Linked DNA regions of Verrucomicrobium spinosum DSM 4136 = JCM 18804. The main gene of each other region encodes a partner of the protein of the gene in region 2 in a complex. Links are inferred from orthologs where the notes say so. Each region holds a gene or a part of one and is shown on either strand. Other genes may lie near its edges. The genes, in order: dapF and VSP_RS15405.

Region 1 (10,253 bases), 970 kb from region 2 along the record:
GAATCTGAGCCCGCTCATGGCTTTTGCCTTCGCCGGGGCCATCGCCTTTCCGCGTTCGCTGCCTTGGTGGAGCTGGGCGGGGCTTTTGATTTTGGTGGACTGGGTCAGCATGGGCTCGCAGTGGTGGTCCACGGCACATGGCCGTGAGGCGGTGCTGCTCAGCTACGGCCTGTATGTGCTGGCTGCTTGGTGGGGGTCCCGACTTCGTGGCAAGGCCGGTATGGTCGATACCGTGCTGGGCACGCTAGGTTGCAGTGTTGGTTTCTATCTCGTGACGAATTCCCTGTCGTGGGCTGTCGAGTCCTACTACGCAAAGACGTGGGCTGGCTGGGTGCAGGCCTTGACGACGGGCAAGGAAGGCCTGCCGCCGACGCTGATGTTCTTCCGCAACTCTCTGATCGCCGATCTGTTGGGGGCCACGGCCATTGTGGTGGTTTACAATTTTGAAGCCTTGGTGAGAAAGCTGCGCGTCATGCCGGTGATTGGTTGGGGGCGTCAGTCCCAGGCCGCGGTGGCGGCGTAGAATGAATGACGGTAGCTGTCCAATCGGTCGCCGGGCTTGGCCAGAATGCCCCGAGGCGATGGCGAGAGGCGAATGTATCGCCATGCCATCGATTCTTCACGGAGCCGCCGCATTGCCAGCCGGTGTTGGTCCAAATCCCGGGCGGCCTTCCCGGATGAGTTTCGAGAAGTCCGGTGATTTGTCGGCCGCCTGCGCTGCTGAGTTGATATGAGCCTTTTCCCGGAGTTCGGGGAAGGGGAGGCCGTCGGTCACGAGGGCATTTCTCTCGTAGAGCATCTCGTCCCCCTTGCCATTTACCAGTATTCGCCAGTCCCAAGGGGCGCGTTTCGAGTTGGGGCGTTGGGTGCGGATGGCCGTGGTGCAGTTGGTGGTCGCAGCGTTGTACCAGCGCGGCTGGTCACGCAGTCCGTTCATGGTGGCGACGTATTCCATGAACCGTTCGCGAGCCCGTTCGGGCGAGACGGGGATGCGGTATAGATAGGAGTCTTCTCCGGTGCGGTAGTTGGTGCGCAATCGCACGATGTCGCGTTCGTCCGCCGCAATGTAGATCAGTTCATATTGCCGGTAGAAGCCTCCGATGGCTGAGTACTTCTCGCCCACTTCCTTCCGGGTCTCGATGGAGAAGCAAATGGGGGGCGCATCCTTGAACTGAAAGCTGGCAATGGGATGGGCCATCCAAGGGGATCCCCAGTAGTTGATAAAGAGGTCAATGCCGGTGAGTTGGGAGAGTCGCACTTTGCGGGTTTCCCAGGCCGGGGTGAAGTCGGTGGTCGTGCGGTAGTCAAAGTTCCGCACGTTGTGAATGGTCACTTCATCCCCAGCCACCTCCGCCCAAGGAAGTTGGGCCACCTCGGGCTGCCATTCGCGGTTCGCCTGGGGCTGGAGTTTCAGCCACCAGCTCAAGACGCCCACAAAGGCCAGTCCGATGAAGAGCGACTTCCGCCAAGGCTGGCGAATAAATAGCAGCATGGTGGCGGCGGAGCCGAGCCAAAGCCAGGCTGTGGCCCGGTTGAGAAAGGGCATGTCGTAATAAAGGGCTCCAAAAGTCCAGGCTACCAGCCCAAGGAGGATCAAGGAGAGTGCCAGGCGGAGCACGAATCTGAGGGACCAGAGAAGGAATCGCATAATTGAAGTGGGTGGGGGTGCCTGGCGCAGCTTAGCGTTTTGCCATGCCGTCTGTCGAACGGTTTTTGGGGGTGTTGATGGCTGTGTGGATGTGGAAGCTGTGAGGCGACCGTGTTGGTGGATTGGTTCCTCAGGAAACACTCGCGTCACCCGGGGCGCTCGCCCTGCAAGATGTCTGGGACGAGAAGCAAAAGGGAGATTTGGCACGTTGGTCCCCGTTAAGACTCCTTCAGGTCAATGCCAGCAGGGGGAAGTGGCGAGGCCGACTATCTTCCTTTTGTGACCGAATTGAGGCGCTAGTTTAGGTTTAGATGATGATGGCCATTGGCCCGGCACCATTCCGGGGTGCTCGTCATGGGCGGGTTTGATGACGCCGGGCCCACAGCCCTTTGGAGTTAGTTGGTCATCGACTCCTCGGGCGTCGCCCGAGGCTGGTATGAAGCCGGACCTTCGGCCCTTCTGAAGGGGCATTCTTGCTGCCGCCACGGCGGATGCTTCATTGAGACTTCGAGGTCATCGTGGCAGAGCTGCAATCTGGACTGCGAACAGGGCTTCGCTGGCAACGCGGAGGGCGACTGCAACACCTCACACATTCAGATAACCTGGGTTGTGGGGCGACCGCTTCGGTTGCCTTGTCAGGGGTGGCGCGTGGCAAGCGGGGCCCTTGCTCTACAGCGTCTCTGGGGGAGGAGGTTAGGGCAGTTCCGGTTCGTGGAATCGACTCCTCTAAGCTCCCTTCACACCCGCGATCCACTCTCGTGCAGCGCGAGTGGTCTCCATGGCCTCATTCGCCAGCGCGGTGGCAAACGGGGGCTTGAACCACGGGAAGGCACCGAGAAGGTCGGGGGTCACGAGCACTTGGCCGTCGCAGTTCGGGCCGGCGCCGATCCCGATCGTGGGGATCTGGATGGCCTTGCTGATGCGTTCTGCCACCTCAGGGACCATGCTCTCCAGGACGATGCCTGCTGCGCCTGCTTCTTCGAGTGCACGGGCATCAGCCAAAAGTCGGTTGGCGTCGTCGTCGGTCTTGCCCTTTTTCTTGTAGCCGCCTTCGTGTTTCACGCTCTGCGGCAGCATGCCGATGTGTCCGATGTAGGCGATGCCAGCTTGTGTGATGGCTCGAACTTGGTCGGCCACATCCACGCCGCCCTCAAGCTTGACGGCATCGGCACCTGCTTCTACGAGGCGGCGTGCGTTGTGCACTGCCATATCTGGCATGCCATAGCTGCCGGAGGGAAGGTCCACAATGATCGTGGCGCGTTGCACCCCACGGCGGACGGCGGCGGCATGATGCAGCATCATCTGCATGGTCACGCCCGTGGTGTCTGGCATGCCTAGCACGACCATGCCCAGGGAGTCTCCTACGAGGATGAGATCCACGCCGGCTTCATCAAGCAGCCGGGCGGTGGGGTAGTCATAAGCGGTGAGGACGGCGAGCTTTTCACCGGCGGCTTTCCGGTCGCTAAGCTGCTGGGCGAGGAGGGCGGGGGAGACGGCCATTGCAGGGGAGGGAGAGGAAGGGGGCGTCGAGCGAAACTTACGATACGACGGAGAGGAGGTCACGGACTGCCGAGGTCGAGCCAGTCCAGTGAATACACCCGAGGTGGAGGCTCGTCCGAGATGGGCAGGGTATCGAGGATCTCCTGCACCGACCGGTCTTCGCCGGGAAGGCGCAGGTCCGCGCGGATGTCTGCGAGCGGTTGCAGCACGAACCGACGCTGCGTCATGCGCGGGTGGGGGAGCGTGAGGTCCGGGTGATCCACCACGGCGGCATCGGCATAGAGCAGATCCAGGTCCACGGTGCGTGGCGCATGGTGCTCGTGCTCATTCGGGCGGCCAAGTGCGGCCTCGATGGCCCGGGTGTGCTGGAGCAGATCCAGAGGCTGGAGTTCTGCTTCCAGCTCGATCACCGCATTCAAAAATCCCGGTGAACCCGGAGGGCAATCCACGGGATCCGTTTCATAAACCGCGGAGGTGGCGATCACTCTACTCCCTGGAACGCTCTGGAGAAGAGCGACCACGGCCTGACGAAGATTCTCAAGCCGGTCCCCCAAATTCGAACCGAGAGCGATGCCGTATTTCATCGACTCCCGGTTGCGAAGGTGGGTAGGGGCAAAGAATCGAGATCTGGAGCTATTTCAGCCCCAGTACGTCCTGCATGTCATAGATGCCCGCGGGCTGGCTCACGAGCCACTTGGCGGCGCGCACGGCTCCGTTGGAGAAGGTGTCGCGGCTGGAGGCCTTGTGTGTGAGTTCCACGCGCTCGCCCACGTTGGCGAAGACGACGGTGTGATCTCCGACCACATCGCCACCGCGCAGGGCATGGACGCCGATTTCCTTCTTCGTCCGGGCACCCACATCGCCCTTGCGGCCGTGGCGGGTGTCCGTTTCGTAGCTGACCTCAGTCTCTTCGCACAGGATCTCCACCAGACGACGGGCGGTGCCGCTCGGGGAGTCCGTCTTCATGCGGTGGTGCATTTCCACCACTTCGAGATCAAAGGGTTCGCCGAGGATGCGCACAGCCTGACGGGTCAGCCAGAAGAGGGTGTTCACCCCCACGCTGAAGTTGGGTGCCAGCACGACCGGCAGCGTCTTGGACGCTTCACGGATTGCGGCGAGTTCCTCCGGCGTGTGGCCGGTGGTACCCATAACGAAAGGCTTTTTGTGCTTCACACAGGCGGCCACCAGCTCATTGCTGAAGTGGTGGGAGGTGAAGTCGATCACTGCATCGCACTTGGAGAGGGCCTCATCCAGGGAGTCACCCATGTCCACAGTCGCGCCGACGGCACAGTCGGCATCGCTTTCCACGGAATGAATGACAGCCTGGCCCATGCGGCCTTTGGCACCGGTGACGAGAATTTTGAGCTGAGCCATGATGGTCGGTTTGCAGTGAATATTACTCAGCAAGGATGCCCACGTTGATCATGGTCTGGCGCAGTTCATTGACCTGGGCTTCCCCCAGCTCGCACATCGGCAGACGCAGCTCGGCATCGCAGATGCCTTTGAGTGCCAGCGCTGTCTTGATGGGGATCGGGTTCGTGGAAAGCTTCAGGAAAGCGGAGAACAGCGGGTTGAACTGCGCATGAATGCTCTGAGCCTCGGCCCAGCGGCCAGCCAGAGCGGCCTGCACCATCCTGTTCATCTCTGCCGGGATGAGGTTGCCCGCCACGCTGACCACGCCCACGCCACCCACGCTCATGAAGGGCAGGGTGAGGGAGTCGTCACCGGAGAGGATATCAAACTCTGCCGGGAGGAGCATTTTCATCTGGCTCACACGGTCGGCATTGCCACCGGCTTCCTTGATGGCGCGGATGTTTGGGCAGGCCTCGGCAAGGCGCACCACGGTGTCCACGCCGATCTCGATGCCACAGCGGCCGGGGATGCTGTACAGCATGATTGGCAGCTTGGTGTTGTCGGCGATGGCCTTGAAGTGGCGGAAGAGCCCCTCCTGGGTGGGCTTGTTGTAATAGGGTGCGACCAGCAGGGCGGCATTGGCACCGGCGGCCTCGGCTTCCTGGGTCATTTCCACGGCTTCACGCGTGGAGTTGCTGCCGGTGCCAGCCATGACGATGCCACGGCCTGCGGTGTACTCCACGGTCAACTGGATGACGCGCTCGTGCTCATCGTAGTCCAGGGTGGGGGATTCACCCGTGGTTCCGCAGGGCACGACGCCCTGCACGCCGCCGGCAAACTGGTAGTCCACCAACTTTCGCAGGGCGGCTTCATCGATCTGGCCGTTGCGAAAGGGGGTGACAATGGCGGTGTGGGTACCGGCGAACATGACGTTTTAGGTGTTAATGATGATGAGAACTGAGAACTGAAAAGAGGAAAGGGGGAGCCAGTTCATCTGCGGCTGTGAGGGCCGGCAGAGGGGGCTCCCAGTGGGCGCTTAGACTTCGAGCTTGCCCTGAAAGACGAAGTCGGCGGGGCCGTGCAGGGTGACGTCAGAATAGACGTCGCCAGCCTGGTTGAAGCCGACCTTCAGGGTGTCGCCACCCTTGACCTTCACGGAGACGGGAGCGGCTGCTCCATGGAGCTCATGGTGAATGAGCGCGCAGGCCACCATGCCGGTGCCGCAGGCCAGGGTCTCATCTTCCACGCCGCGCTCGTAGGTGCGGATCACAATGGAGCCGGGGGAGATGACGGTGGCAAAATTGGCGTTGGTGCCCTTCGGCGCGAAGGCCTCATGGTAGCGCAGGCACGCGCCCAGACGGCGGATTTCGGCCGTGGAGAGGGCATTCACATCGTCCACAAAAACGACGGCGTGCGGGACACCGGTGTTCACGCTGTGCACTTCCAGCGGGGTGCCATCCACCACCAACCCCTGATTCAGCTTCAGGCTGTGGGGCTGGCTCATGTTGATTTCGACCTGATCGCCGAAGAACTCCGCGGAGATCATCCCGGCCTGGGTCTCGAACTTCAGCGCCGCCAGGCTGTTGTCGTGCAGCTTGTTCACGAAGCGGGCAAAGCACCGGGCACCGTTGCCGCACATCTCGGCCTCGCCGCCGTCCGCATTGTAGTAGCGCATGCGGAAGTCACCGCCTTCGGTGGCTGGTTCCACGGCCAGGAGGCCGTCTGCACCCACGCCACGATGACGATCGCAGAGCTGGGCGATGGATTCACCGGAGAGTTGCAGGGACAAATCGCGGTTGTCGAGCATGACGAAGTCATTGCCCGCGCCGTTCATTTTCCAGAAGCTGAGAAGATTGGCCATGGGATAAGGGGCGGAGAAGCTAGACGGCTTTCACTGCGTCCACAAGAGGTTTAACGAATGCCGTGAGCCGGTCGGACAAGTCGGAATGCGTGCCGTGTTCCTCGATCAGCTTCACAATGGCGCTGCCCACGACCACGCCATCGGCCATGCAGGCGACGGTGCTGGCCTGGATGGGGGTGGAGATGCCAAACCCCACGGCAATGGGGGTGTTGGTTGCGGCTTGGATCTTCTGGAGCTGGTCGGAGATGCCGGTGGCCAGGGAGGTCTGGGCTCCCGTCACGCCCTCGCGGGAGACGTAGTAGATGAAGCCCTCTGCCTGCTGGGTGATGAGTTTGATGCGCGACTCCGGGGTGGTCGGTGCGATGAGGCGGATGCGTTTGAGGCCGTCGCCGACTGTCAATTCGTCGTTCAGCGGCGCTTCGTCTGGCGGCAAATCCAGAATGAGCACGCCATCGGCTCCGGCCGCGGCGGCATCGCGATGGAAGGCCTCAAACCCGTAGGTATAGACGGGGTTCAGGTAAGTGAAGAGCACCAGGGGCACCTGGGTCTCCTGGCGCAACTCCTTGATGAACGCCAGCACCTTGGGCAGTGTGGTCCCAGCCTTCAGAGCCCGCTCGGCGGCCATTTGGTTCACAATGCCATCGGCCTGGGGGTCGCTGAAGGGCACACCCAGCTCGATCACATCGGCTCCGCAGCGGGCCAGAGTCAGTACGATCTCCCGGGTCGTGGGCAGGTCGGGGTCTCCTGCGGCGATGTAGGCCACAAAACCTTTCTTTCCGGCAGCACGCAGCCCGGCAAAACATTCGTCAATCCGATTCATGAGAACGGGACGGATAGTCCGAAGCCGCCCGCGGTGCAAAGCGCAATGTCGTCAGCCAGGGGGTTTTTTGGTGGGAAGGGGTGGCGATTCAACGGATAGGGGAGACGGTGTTTGTGTTCGCGGCATTGCATCGCAGATCATTCGGGGCTATCGGTGCCCAGTGGTTGCGCGACGAGCATGATATCATTCCTTTCTGAGATCCTGCCGGTGGTGAAGCCCGTCTGGCACCTGTGTGTTATTGCGCTGAACCTGGTGGTGGTGGGATACGCGCTGAGTCACGTGCTGCTGAGGAACCGGGACTACCGGAGTGCGGCATTTTGGGCGGTGCTCATTGCATTTGTCCCCTTTCTGGGTGCTTGCTTCTACGCGCTATTTGGGATCAACCGCCTGCGACGTCGCGGGGCCAGATATCGTCACAGTCTGGAACTCGCGGCGGTGGGGGAGGTCTGCCCCGTCAATCCGTGGCAGACAGTGCCGGAACTCAAAGAATTGCGGGCGCTCTCGACCTCCCTGGGGATGCTCTCCCGATTTGGCTTTACAGTGGGAAATCACGTCACGTTGTTGCGCAATGGGGAGGAGGCGATGCCGGCCATGCTGGAGGCGATCCGTGGTGCTCAAAAGTCCATCTCTCTGTGCTCTTACATCTTTGAGGCCCACGGTATCGGCATGAAGTTCGTGGAGGAGTTGGTCCTTGCCAAAGACCGCGGGGTGGAAGTGCGGGTTCTGGTGGATGACGCAGGGACCCGCTACTCCTGGCCGCCCATCACCCATCTGCTGCGGAGCCGGGGTGTGATGGCCAAGCGCTTCATGCCTATCCGCTTCGTCCTGCGCATCCTCACCATGAACCTGCGGAATCACCGCAAGGTGATGGTGGTGGACGGGACAACTGGTTTCACCGGGGGCATGAACATCCGCCAGGGCAATATGCTGGAGGCAGATCCCAGCCATCCCGTGCAGGACATGCATTTCAAGGTGGAAGGCCCGGTGGTGCAGCAGCTTCAGCGGGTCTTTGCGGAGGACTGGGCCTTTTGCTCTGGGGAAGTGCTTTCCGGTCCTCTCTGGTATCCCACCCTGGCACCCGCAGGTGAGGTGGCTGCCATCGGCGTGCCGGACGGTCCGGATGAAGACCTTGAACTCATGCCCAAGGCGATTTTCGCCGCGATCTCCGAGGCGCGGCACTCGGTCCGCATCATGACGCCCTACTTCCTCCCGCCGCCGACCCTTATCTGGGCGCTGAACCTTGCGGCGCTCCGCGGTGTGGATGTGAAAGTGCTCACGCCAAGGCGCAACAACATCCCCTTTGTGCGCTGGGCCGCGCGTACCCTCTACCCGGAGATGCTGGAAAAGGGCGTAAAGATCTACGAGGCGGACGGGCACTTCGACCACTCCAAGTTCATGACGGTGGACGGGTTGTGGTCGTTGGTGGGATCTACGAACTGGGACCCCCGCAGCCTGCGGTTGAACTTTGAGTTCAATCTGGCGTGCTTCGATGACCTGCTGGCCCAGGAGCTGGATCGGGAGTTTGAGAAAAAGGTGCGAAACGGCACCCTGGAGTCTCTCGCCGCCCTTCGCAGTGCCACATTGGCCGAACGGCTGCGGGATGGCTTTGCCCGTTTGTTCATGCCGTTCTTGTGACGTCCTTTCGAGACAGGATTAACAAGATTTCTGAAGGATTAACAAGATTTCTGAAGGATTAACAAGATGGGGAATGGATGCAAATCCAGGGGGCAATGATGCGGGGGTAGTCTGACGGTCCCCGTCGGTTCGTGAGCGGAGGATCCTGTGGGAATGGTTGAGCATATGTTGGGCTTCCTGATTGCTCCAAAGCGGGGCACTCGCCTGCGCTCCTCGCACATTTCTCCGCAACTTCCTGACCGTCTGGGCATTCAATGTTGGGAGATGACGCTCCTCCGAATTGCATTGCACAATGGCTCCGCAACCCACACGGTGATCCTGTGAGAACCGCACTTCTGGTTGTCCTGGCGTTTCTGGTGGCACTGGCCATCGGCTGGTACGGGGGCGCTCGTCGTCCCTCCCTTGGTCTTGAGGGTCTGACTGGCGAGCCCATGGCGTCTGCTCAGTCGGCTCCGCGGGAGTTGCCTGCTGCCCGCGCTCCCTTTGTAGCACCCAAGAGCGTTGACGAAGATCTTGAGGATCTTTTGAAGCCAACCGTGGAGGCGGCTCCGGCAGTCGCGGAGCCCCAGCCTGCGGTACCCATCCCGGGTATGCCGGGAGTCCGAGGTCAACGCATGGCTCAGATCGATCAACTGGTGGAAGCGGGATCTACGCTGGTGACGGACCCGTACGAGGTGGAGCCGGGCGTGTACAACTACTCCATACTCACCCCCCGGTTGAACGCTCTTAATGACGGCAGCGCAGGGGTGAAGATGGAGGTGAAGCGTTATCAGTTCGATGTGAGCGGCGGCTACTATGTGGATTTTGACCAGTCGGTGCCGATGACTCCGGGGATCGACTCGGGGATGAACTTCCAGGAAGGCAATCAAGGCTTTGCCAGCATCCTCAGGGTGGAGTTACAACCGGGTACGGGGCAGGTGCGGGTCATGTCCAGCGATTACAAGACAGAGGGGGCGTCACCCGCGCCCTCTGGTGCAGGCGACAGTGCTCCTGGCGAGGTGCCTTGATGCTCCGGTCAGGGGTCCAATCAATCATCAAAGTCGCTTCACAACCACAAAGCTGTCGGAGGAAGAGATCGGGATGGTTCCCGCCTTCTTCCCATCTGGATTGTTGATGTGTATGGAATAGGAGCCTTCCACATCGAAGTTCATGCCTTCCAGAGTGAAGCTTCCGTCCTGGGTGCTGGCGAAGGTGGTGTACCAGTAGTTCCAGTCCCTCAGATGGTACACCAGGGTGAGGCTCGCCTGCGAGGCGGGAGTTCCATCTGCTTCGAGTACCCTGCCAGAGATGGTGAGCCCTTTGGGGAAGGTAAGAGGAGTATCTGGAAGAGGGTTCCTCTCGTCTAGTTTGACCCAGGGTGACTCCACCAGGCGGCAACCAGAGCGGAAGAGGAGGCGGTAGTCCCCATGCAGAGGTAGCCCGGTCACCGCATACTT
Region 2 (10,043 bases):
TGCTGGTCGAGCGACGAATGATGCGTGAAACGATGCGGAATCAGGTTCTTGAAGGGCTTGAGGAAAATGCCGGTGAGCGTGGCCTGGTCGCCCTCTTCAATGTGAAAAACCTCCTTGGACGTCTGCAATGGCTCATCACGCTGGGGATTGCCTACCTTGGCAAGCACCAGACCGGTGGCGACGGCGGAGTTAAAACGAATCTTGATCGACATGGGGTCGCGAACCTAGGAAGGAACCTGGGTTTGAAAACAACTATAATTCCCTTAAAAACACCGCAGGGCATTGACAAGCCCTCTCCCTCACCTCTCAAAGGGCCACATCCCTTGCAACAGCCGCCCGCATCGCCTCAGCCACTTTCCCATCATCTGGATTGCACACGTTTTGGGACACAATGCACTCGGCAATGGTGCCGCCCTCAGGATGATTACGAGGCCGGATGCTCACAAATGCCCCGATGGCATTCGCGCGGTAGCGAATGATCTTCAGCCCCATGCCCGGTGCATTCTCCGGCTCCGTGAAAGGTACACCATCGTTGGTGACCGTCAGACTCACCGACTCCCAGTCAGTCTCCAGCGTCATGTCGATCCGGGTCGGGTGGCCATGCCGGGCCGCGTTGTTGATAAACTCCTGTGCGATTCGGTAGATGTGGTTCGCCGCATCCGTGTTGCTGACCAGCACAGTGTGTTCGCACTCAAAGAAACACGGCACCTCGTAGATCGTCTCTGCAAGATCTGCCAGCTTGCGCAGCGCCAGCATCAACCCCTCCCCATCCATTTCCACCGGAGAGAGGCCGCGGGCGATGTCTCGCAGCAAGGCGGAGGTCCCAGTGAGCTGAGTCTTCAACTCCTGGGCGAGCGGCAGGCTGGAGGAGTGCTCATTGCGAAGGGAGGCCACGAGCACCTCACACCGCATCTTGAGCGACGCCAGTCGCTGGCAGGCATCGTCATGGAGGTCATGCCCCAAGCGCCGGCGCTCCTGCTCACTGATGTTAAGAAACTGTTCCTCCAGCGCCTTGCGATCCGTGACATCGCGACTGATGCCCACAACTCGATGGATGCCGCCCCCGGGTGCCATTACAGGAAAGGCACTGGCCTCGATCCATCCACGCTCCCCGCTCTTCCGAATGATCGGGTACTCGAAATGGACCGCTTTGCCATCACTGTAGAGCGTCTCGAACAGCACCTTCAGCTTCTGTAGATGTTCCTGCGGAATGTACTGGTTCCATAGTGGATTCCCTTTCACGGTCCCGTCCCGTTCGCGCCCCCAGACGCGCTCGTAAGCCGGACTCACGTAGATCACCTGACGGTTACCATCCAGCACCCACACCACCTCATTAATGTTGTCCACGATCTGGCGAAAGAGCGCCTCCTGCTCCTGCAGGGCGGCAGAAAGCCGGGAAAACTCATCTGCACCCGGCAGCACGCTCACTGGAGTGAGACTGTCCTGACGATTCCGGATGAGATCCAGCACCCGGTCCATGCGCTTCCGCAGAAAATTACGCAACCACCACCAGAAGACCGCACACACCACCAGCAAGACCCCCGCTGACGCACCAGCCTCCCAGATGGTGTTCTCCCGCTGGCCCGCCAGTACATCTCGCATGTCGCGCTCCAGCACCGCCACACGCATCTGTTTGGCGTCCGGACTGTGAGCCGTTACGGGATAGGTCATGACCAGACCTGTGGAAGAGACTCTGTCTTTGTGGGGTGATCCTGTGTTCAGAGTCTTGATCACCACGGCTCCAGATGAAGGGCCCTCGGCCTCGGTCACCGTCTTGCCCACGATGTCCCCGTCCGTGCAGGCGACAAGCACCCCTCGGTCATCGCAAATCCCTGCCCACTTCACCCGGCTGTAGCTCGCCAGGATCTCGAGGTGCGAATTGAGCTGATCCTTATTCTCAAGTGAGGCCCGGCCCGCCACTCTGGCCAGTCGGGCCACCTGCTTCCCCCCCAACAGCGCCTGATCCCGGAGTTCCTTGTTGTCACCCAGATGCAGCAAGACCAGCGTATTCACCACGATGAATATCATGCAGCACACCAGCACACTCAGCGGCAGGCTGATGTGAAGAGGGAGCGGCAAGTACTCTCGGAATCGTTTCATTCTATGGGAAATTCATCCTCACCCGATCAGCGGCAGCCGCAACAAAATAGTGACTAGCCTGCGGGCGAACCCGCAGAACCGCCGCCATCCCCCTTGCGACTGTGTCTTGGATCGTAATATATGTGCACATCGGCCTCCCGGAAGCCAAGAATTTCCTGGGCTCGTTTCAGCGCATCCCGGGTTGAAAGATTGGGATTGGAGGCATTTCCCATAAAAAGATTCTCCCTCCCGAGCACCTCAATCAAGCCGCTGTTTTTCAGCACGCGCACCACATCCCGCATCGCTCCGCTGATGATGAGATGTCTGTTGGCCTGCTTCATGACCCGGATCAACTCCTCCAGTGCCATCACGCTGGTCGCGTCAAGGTGCCGGGCATTCTTCAGCCGCAAGATGATGATCTTGAGATTGGGATCAGAACAAGTTCTCTGAATTTGCGTACGGAAGAGCTCAGCTGCCCCAAAGAAGAGGTCACCCTCTACATGCACGATGGATATGGAGGGGTTCTGCCTCTCCTTGCCTTGTGCCTCGGCCAGATTCCCCTCCTTGTTGAACTCATACTCCACCAGCGAGGGCTGGCTGGCCTTCCTCAGGTAGAGCATGATGGACACGCCCACGCCGGTAAAGATGGCGACATGCAGCGGCACTAGCAGCGTGGACGCCAGGGTGACCACGAAAACCAACGCGTCCGACTTGGTGGCACGGAGGGAAATGCGGATCTGACGCCGGTGAATGAGTGATATCGCGATGCAGATTACCAGGGTGGCCAGTACTGCCCGTGGGATGTACGCCACCAGTGGACCTATGGTAAGGGCACCCACCAGACAGATTGAGCCGTTGATCATGCTCGAAAGCGGCGTCCTCGCCCCGCTCTCGAAGTTCAAGGCCGAGCGAGTCAGAGATCCGCTGGCAGGCATGCCGCTCAGATAGGCACACGCCAGGTTCGCCGTTCCGAGAGACAACATGTCCTGGTTGGCATCGACCCGGTAATTTCCGCGGGATGCGATGGTCTTCGACATCGCACTCTGCTCCAGCGTGGCCACGAAAGCGATAGCCACCGCCAGACCAAACAACTGGCTGAACTGTACGGCCACATCCTTTGAAAGGAAGTCCGGGAATGGCGGAAGCAAATCGTAAATGGTAAACTTCGCATCCGCATAGGTCACAACAGGGAAGCCGGATGACTTCATCCAGGCGGCCAGTCCGGACATGGCCACCAGCACGATCACAAAGGTGGGCAATTGGGGACGCCATCGCTTCAATAAAACGAACAGTGCGATGGTGGAACTCGTAAGAACGATTGATGTCCATTGCACCTCTCCCAACCGATCCAGGAGAGCCCCCAAGGTGCCAAACAGCGTTCGCGATGCCCCCCCTTTCGGGATCGTGACCCCCAGCAGAGCCGGAAGCTGATTCACCATGATCAACAACGCGGCACCCGTCACATAAGCCACAATCACAGTTCGGCTGATGTACTGCGCCAGATCGGCCACGCGGAAATAGCCCCCCAGCAGCAAAAGCGCCCCCACCAGGAAAACCAGCATCGGCATCAACGCGAGCTGATTGATGCTCGGGTGCGATGCAAAGTAGGAAAATGTGATGAAGGCAGTGGCGTTCGTCGGCCCCAGAATGGTGTGCCGGGAGCTGGCCAGCAGCGGCCCCACCAGTGCGGCCACAGCAGAACACGTGGCCCCATACCAGAGGGGCAGGCCCGCTATCACCGCATAGGCCATTCCCTGCGGCAGATCCAACAGCGCCACCGTCACTCCCGCCTTCAGGTCAGCCTTGGCTTTGACGGTATTGTAACCGCGCAGGGTGTGACGCAGGGGAAATGGATCCAGCGGGTGATCCAAGGCGAACGACTTCACCTGCTCCCAAACACCCGCCAGAGTGCCCCAGGTCCGAAGTATGCTCTTGTTCAAGTCCAACGCCTGCTCCTGAATCTGGGTCCGAAGGTCCGGCCCTTAAAGGTTGCGATCGAGGGGGCTACTTCTCCATTCCAAAAAAGTCTCGAAACACACGCAGATAGACGTCGCGCTTGAAGCGCGGCACCCACTCCATGTCAAACTTCTCCGGCTTGATCCACCGCCAGCGGTCAAACTCGCGGTGTTCTGTATCGAGATTGATGTCCCGGTCCTTACCAAGGAAACGACACAGGTAATAAACCTGCTCCTGCCCTCCGTAGATTCCGTACTTGAGACGCCCCTTGGGAAAATCGTAGCGGTAGCCCCCTTTACGGTCAAGGAGCTGTATATTCTCCGGTCGGATCCCCACTTCCTCCTCCACTTCACGAAAGAGAGCCTCTTCCAGGCCTTCGCCGGGGTCCACCCCTCCTTGAGGGAACTGCCAGGCGCTCCGGAGACCGGAGCGTTGAGCCACAAGCATGGAATTGTCCATGTTGAGAATGATGGCCGCCACGTTAGGGCGGTAAATCACCGGCGGCACGACCTTCGCCTCAGCCGCAGGCACACTACTGCCCGTCTCGGCCTTCGCCTGACTTGCAGAATGGACATCTGGAAAAGGCGCAGCCATTTGTACGATGTTTAATTGATGCTTGTAACAGGAGACTTTTGCAACGGTTTTATCAAGAGATGTGAAGCTTTTGAGCGAGAGTCGTGCCAACCTTCTCATCCCCATCACTCCCCCACCAGCCTTTTCGGTTGGCATTTTGCCCGGTCTGCGCTTGGTGACGGAATCCGACTCTCATGAAAGCTTTCATCTTCGACCTGGACGGCACCCTCATTGATTCTCTGGCAGACTTGGCAGAAGCCATCAACCGCATGCTAGAGGCCCGTGGCTACCCACGGCAACCTCTCGGGGTCTTCCCTAAATACGTCGGAGACGGCGTCCGGGCGCTCGTAGAACGCGCCCTACCCCCAGAAATGCTCGCTACCGAGGACATAGAGGCCCGTGTCAACGAGTACCAGAAGCACTACCACGACACCTGGAAGAGTGAAACCCGCCCCTACGTGGGCATTGAAGAAGCCCTCCAGGGACTGCACGAACGAGGCATGAAGCTCGCAGTTCTCTCCAACAAGCCCCACGATTTCACACTTCTCTGCTGCAAACACTTCTTCCCGGACACACCCTTCGAGATCGTGCTGGGGGCCCGTTCCGGCGTGCCCAAGAAACCAGACCCCGCAGGCGCATTTGAGATCTGCAAGACCCTCGGTGTAGAACCTTCCGAATGCGCCTACGTCGGCGACTCAGGGATCGACATGCAACTCGCGGTGAATGCCGGCATGCTCGCCGTCGGTGTCAAATGGGGCTTCCGCGGCGAGACCGAACTTCGCGAAAATGGTGCCGCAGAGATTGTGACCACGCCCGATGATATTGTGTGCCTGGTCAGCGGGGTATGCTGAAGACGAAGACAGAAGACTACAAGACTCCAGACAAAAGACCTGAGTCAGATCAGACTTCTCCAAGCTGCTACAAAAAGACGAAAGACCTCTTCTCAGGTCTTTCGTCTTTTGTCTTAAAGTCTTCTGTCTGCGCCGCAGGCGCTCAGAGCTCCGTGACCTTGATGTTCTTCCACCAGACCTCATCACCGTGGTCGGTCAGCATGAGGCGACCTTTTCCGGGGGCAAAGCCTTCCACAGCTTTGAATTTGCTCTTGGCGATGCCCGCCTTCCATTCTTCAGACTTGGTGTCCACTACGCCTGCCAGTTTGCCGTTCAGCCAGTGCTGAATCTTGCCGTCCTTCACCACCACCTTGCTGTGGTTCCACTCACCCGCGGGCTTTACAGCCTTGTCTGCGGCAGGCGCTTTGATGTCATAGAAGGAAGCCGTGCTGTGGGTGCCAGCCCCCTTGGTTGCGTCCGCATGCTTGGCATCATCGATCATCTGATATTCCACACCCAACCAGCCTCCTTTGGGGAACTCGTTGACCCAATACTTGATGCCGCTGTTGCCACCTGCGGCCAGCTTCCATTCCCATTCCACTTCGAAATTGGCATACTCTTTCTTGGAGATGATGTTGCCTGCTTTCTCCACACGATGAATCGAGCCATCGTCTTCAGTTTTCCAGCCCGCTGGCACAGGGTTGCCCTTGCCGTCGGTAAAGTCGGCCACCGTGAGCGTCACGGGGTCAGCGGCTTGCAAGAGAGTCGCACCAAGAAGGACGGTCAGTTGTAACAGAGGAAAACGGCGCATGAAGGTCAGTGGTTGAAGAATGTCGATGCTGTGGGGGAAGGATCACCTAATCAGCCTCTCCAACCGGAAACTTTCACGATTTGTTCGGATTGCCCGAGCTTTCCCCCTTCCCGTACCAGAGCATATGCTGCCAGGGCAGACCGTCGAAGGACTTCACCAGCTTGTAGCCATTGGCAGTCATCTCCTTGTCGATCTGGGCCTTTGTCATCTTGTGCTCCGGCTTGATGGGCACCGTGTCGTCTTCCGCCCGGAACTCGACCAGCACCACCACGCCGTCCGGCTTTAATGCTTTGTGCATGGCCGACAGCATCTGCTCCGGGTGCGAGAACTCGTGGTAAACATCCACGAGCAGCATGAGGTCAAAAGTGGCATCTGGCAGCCCCGGATCGTAGAGTTTGCCCAACACCGGCACAAAGTTCGTCACTCCGGCCTTTACCGCGCCCTCCTCAAGCATGCGCAGGTATGGTTCCTGAATCTCCACGCCATAGACTTTACCGCCAGGAGCCACTGCCCTACCCATGGGGAAGGTGTGATAGCCGTTCCCACAGCCCAAGTCGCACACCACCATGCCGGGCTTCAGCTCCAGCTTTTCCCGCATCAGGCTCGCCGCCTCCTCCCTCTCCCGTTTGTGGCGGATGAGCCAGCCCGATCCGCTCCAATGCATGGTCTGGGCCACCGTGCGCCCAAGATATTCCGTCACGGCGGGAGGCGCGAACGCCTCGGCGGGATCCACGTTCTGAGCCCGAGCATCATCGCGTCCGAGGATCAGGGTTAGCGACAGCAAGGCCGTGCTGGCAAGAGTGAGAGGGTAAAGACGCATGAGGCGGAGCATTCACCTCATCAAACGCAGATCCACGCCCATTTCCCAGCAGAAAACGACGCAACATCCCTGCCCAGCTCCGCAGTATTTGGAAACAAGCACTCTCCTACCATCGAGAATCTCGCAGAGCCGGAAAGACTTCCCGCCACTCCTGCAGATCAGCAAGGTCCAACCGGGCCGAAACCGATCCGGCGGATTCTCCCGCATCAGTAATGATGTGCCCGTGAGGGCTTACCACTACGCTTCGGCCATTGTAGTGCAGGTGAGGATCACTCCCCGCCCGATTGACTCCCACCATATAGGCCTGGTTCTCAATCGCGCGGGCCTGGAGAAGCGTCAGCCAATGATGGTACCTTTTCACCGGCCAACTGGCGATCACCACCAGCAGATTCGCCCCCACCATGGCTGCATCACGGAACAACTCCGGGAACCGGAGGTCGTAGCAGACAAAGGGCGCTACCATAAATCCTTGCAAGGGGAAGGCGATCACCGCCTCACCCGGTGTGTGGCAGTCAGCCTCGCCGCCGAGACAAAAGAGCTGTTGTTTTGCGTAGCGGGCCAAAAGCTCCCCATCCGGGCCGAAGGTCACGGATTCGTTCTGCGCTTTGCCCTCCACAAGGGGAGAAACGACCCCACCCATCACGGCACAATGGTGTTTCATGGCCACTCCGGAAAGAAAGGCCTCATCCTCCCGGGCCTCAGTCTGGGCCGTCACCGCCACGTTCATGCTGAAACCCGTGGAAAACATCTCCGGCAGCACCAAAAGGCTCCCAGGGACCGGAGGGCAGCGTTCCAGCATCGCGATGACTCCCGCCTGGCTCGCCAGCTTGTCCTCCCATATGGGGCTCGTCTGCAAGATCTGTACATTCATGTCGCCTCCCATCTTATTTACGCGCAAGGTCCGGTTCTTGTGAGATTCAAGCAGTATGGAATCAACGTCCGCAAAACGGTTGCACCTCAACTATTCTGCGCTTCGTTATGACAGCCTCTTGCATGTCGCTGTCTGAGATTGCCCGAATGACCATGAAAGTGAAGACTTTTTATCTTTTTGCCTCCTTGATGCTGGCGGGTTCCGCCTTCTCCCAGGGGACCGCTCAGAAGTTCGACCCGGCCCAGTTCCCTGGCTACGTCATGGACGAAGTGGTGGTGCCTGTGCCCAGCGAGATCTTTGCCGTTCTAGACAAATTGGGGGATCCCAACTGGAAAGACGAACTTCGTAAGCTCTCCACCCCCGACTCCTCTGACCGGATGGAGCTTTCGTTGGTGTTTGGCACCGTCGTCGCCGAGGGGTTTGTGGCTGTGCAGGCCCAGGACAAGCAGGCGGTGGAGGAAATCGGTCGGGAAGTCATTAATATCGCTCAGAGTCTCGGCTTGACCAAGGCCGTTCGCCCTCATGCGCAAAGCATTCTTGATGCAGTGCAGAAGGATGACTGGAAGGCTGTCCGCAAGGAATTCGACCAGACTCAGGCCACCGTTCGCGCTGAAATGGAGCGCATGCGTGATAATGATCTGGCCCAGTGCGTCAGCCTTGGCGGCTGGTTGCGTGGCACCTCTTCTGCCACCTCTGTCGTGTCCAAAGCTTATACCAATGACCGGGCTGAGCTTCTCAACCAGCCCATGCTGGTGGATCACTTCGCCAAGTCGGTGAATGGCATGTCAGACTCAGCCAAGAACAACCGTCTTGTGACTGCGATCTCCAAGGGTCTAGTGACCATCCGCAAGTCCATGGACTCGCCCGATGGCAGTTTTACGCCTGAGAAGATCAACACCATTCACACGACCTGCGAAGAACTGCTGACTTTGATCCTTCAAGTCAAAAAGTCCCGGTAATCATCCGGTCCTCCAGTTTCCCGCTACCTCAAATGAACAAGCTCAAGCTTCAGTGCGCAGTACTCTGCGCCCTCTTCTTTGTGGCCCTGACCAGTGCCTACGCCTTTGTGGACGAGGCACATGATTATGCCATGGAGGCCGCCACGCCGTACGTGGAGCAGGGCTACACCGTTCGTGAGGATTACTGGAATGGCGAGGTGGAGTCCGGTCAGAAACTGGCCGTCCGCCATCAACTCTTCAAGGGCAATGAATATGCTTTCTGGCTTGGTACCGCCAACGAAGACTGCGAGCTTGAACTCGCCGTCTTCGATTCCAAGGGCCAGCCAGTCCACATGGAACGCAAGACTGGGAAGTTTACATGCTCTGTGCGTGTGAACCCGCCAGCCACTGGCACCTACACGGTCGTATTCAGCGTAAAGAGCAAGAAAGAACGCGGAGTCACCTGGGCACTCGCCTACGGCTACCGTTGAGGATCCCCCCATGTCCATCTTGATGCACTCGACAGGAGACTGACGTTCAGTCCCTGCTGTTTTCCTCGTGGCCTTGGTAGAATTCTGGCATTGTGTCCAGAGCATCAAATCGTGGCCACCTCCTCCAATCCGCTTCTTTCAATTCTGACAAAATGTCATCTGTCACTCTTACTTACGAAACCCCGCAGTTTCTCCACTCAGTCATAGGAAACGACATCAGCAGCCTTCGAAAACTGGCTGAGGCCTTCGACATCCAGGTCACCTCCCGCGATGGCTGGATCAAGCTCGACGGCCCGGAAGACCGCATCACCGCCGCTCAGGAAGTCCTGGCAGAACTCGAGAAAGTTCGCCGTGGCGGGGCCGAGGTCAGCCTTGGCATGCTCCAGATGGTCATCAGCAACACCCGCCAACCCTGGACGGAAGCCCCAGCGGAAAAGATCTTGCAGCTCAAGCTGCTGGGATCCTCCAGAAAACCTCCGGTTCTGGCCAAGACCCGTGGTCAGATTGACTACCTCAAGGCCATGCGGGAAAACGAAGTGGTTTTCGGCATTGGACCCGCTGGAACGGGCAAAACCTACCTCGCCATGGCGCAGGCACTCCAGTCCCTGCGAGATAAAACTGTGCAGAGGCTGGTGCTAACCCGCCCTGCTGTGGAGGCCGGCGAGGCTCTGGGC

What was found.
Region 1: the proteins of VSP_RS15405 (region 2) and dapF are in contact, whole or in part, in a solved structure (PDB 5YGU), measured with the Escherichia coli proteins. The link is inferred for Verrucomicrobium spinosum DSM 4136 = JCM 18804 from one-to-one orthologs.

What each region holds. Positions count from the first base shown.
Region 1 is NZ_ABIZ01000001.1:2,847,381-2,857,633, forward strand. Bases 4,451-7,390 are described here. They hold dapF (diaminopimelate epimerase), read right to left. Parts: upstream 6,363-7,390; coding sequence 5,538-6,362; downstream 4,451-5,537. Other genes in these bases: dapB (4-hydroxy-tetrahydrodipicolinate reductase), read right to left, coding at 4,451-4,522; dapA (4-hydroxy-tetrahydrodipicolinate synthase), read right to left, coding at 4,545-5,429; trpA (tryptophan synthase subunit alpha), read right to left, coding at 6,382-7,182; VSP_RS11575 (phospholipase D-like domain-containing protein), read left to right, coding at 7,360-7,390. In the rest of the region: VSP_RS11535 (DUF6580 family putative transport protein), read left to right, coding at 1-523; VSP_RS11540 (Lnb N-terminal periplasmic domain-containing protein), read right to left, coding at 620-1,648; panB (3-methyl-2-oxobutanoate hydroxymethyltransferase), read right to left, coding at 2,375-3,148; folK (2-amino-4-hydroxy-6-hydroxymethyldihydropteridine diphosphokinase), read right to left, coding at 3,208-3,732; more of dapB, read right to left, coding at 3,782-4,450; more of VSP_RS11575, read left to right, coding at 7,391-8,817; VSP_RS11580 (hypothetical protein), read left to right, coding at 9,138-9,824; VSP_RS11585 (M56 family metallopeptidase), read right to left, coding at 9,852-10,253. UniProt on the Escherichia coli protein: Involved in the succinylase branch of the L-lysine biosynthesis and in the biosynthesis of the pentapeptide incorporated in the peptidoglycan moiety. Catalyzes the stereoinversion of LL-2,6-diaminopimelate (L,L-DAP) to meso-diaminopimelate (meso-DAP).
Region 2 is NZ_ABIZ01000001.1:3,814,499-3,824,541, reverse strand. The notes cover bases 2,857-5,586. They hold VSP_RS15405 (RNA pyrophosphohydrolase), read right to left. Parts: upstream 4,630-5,586; coding sequence 4,084-4,629; downstream 2,857-4,083. Other genes in these bases: VSP_RS15400 (HAD family hydrolase), read left to right, coding at 4,803-5,459; VSP_RS35630 (SulP family inorganic anion transporter), read right to left, coding at 2,857-4,019. Outside these bases: VSP_RS15420 (nucleoid-associated protein), read right to left, coding at 1-212; VSP_RS15415 (PAS domain-containing sensor histidine kinase), read right to left, coding at 307-2,100; more of VSP_RS35630, read right to left, coding at 2,154-2,856; VSP_RS15395 (3-keto-disaccharide hydrolase), read right to left, coding at 5,602-6,249; VSP_RS15390 (class I SAM-dependent methyltransferase), read right to left, coding at 6,323-7,069; VSP_RS15385 (nitrilase-related carbon-nitrogen hydrolase), read right to left, coding at 7,176-7,940; VSP_RS15380 (hypothetical protein), read left to right, coding at 8,093-8,899; VSP_RS15375 (hypothetical protein), read left to right, coding at 8,932-9,369; VSP_RS15370 (PhoH family protein), read left to right, coding at 9,522-10,043. UniProt on the Escherichia coli protein: Master regulator of 5'-end-dependent mRNA decay.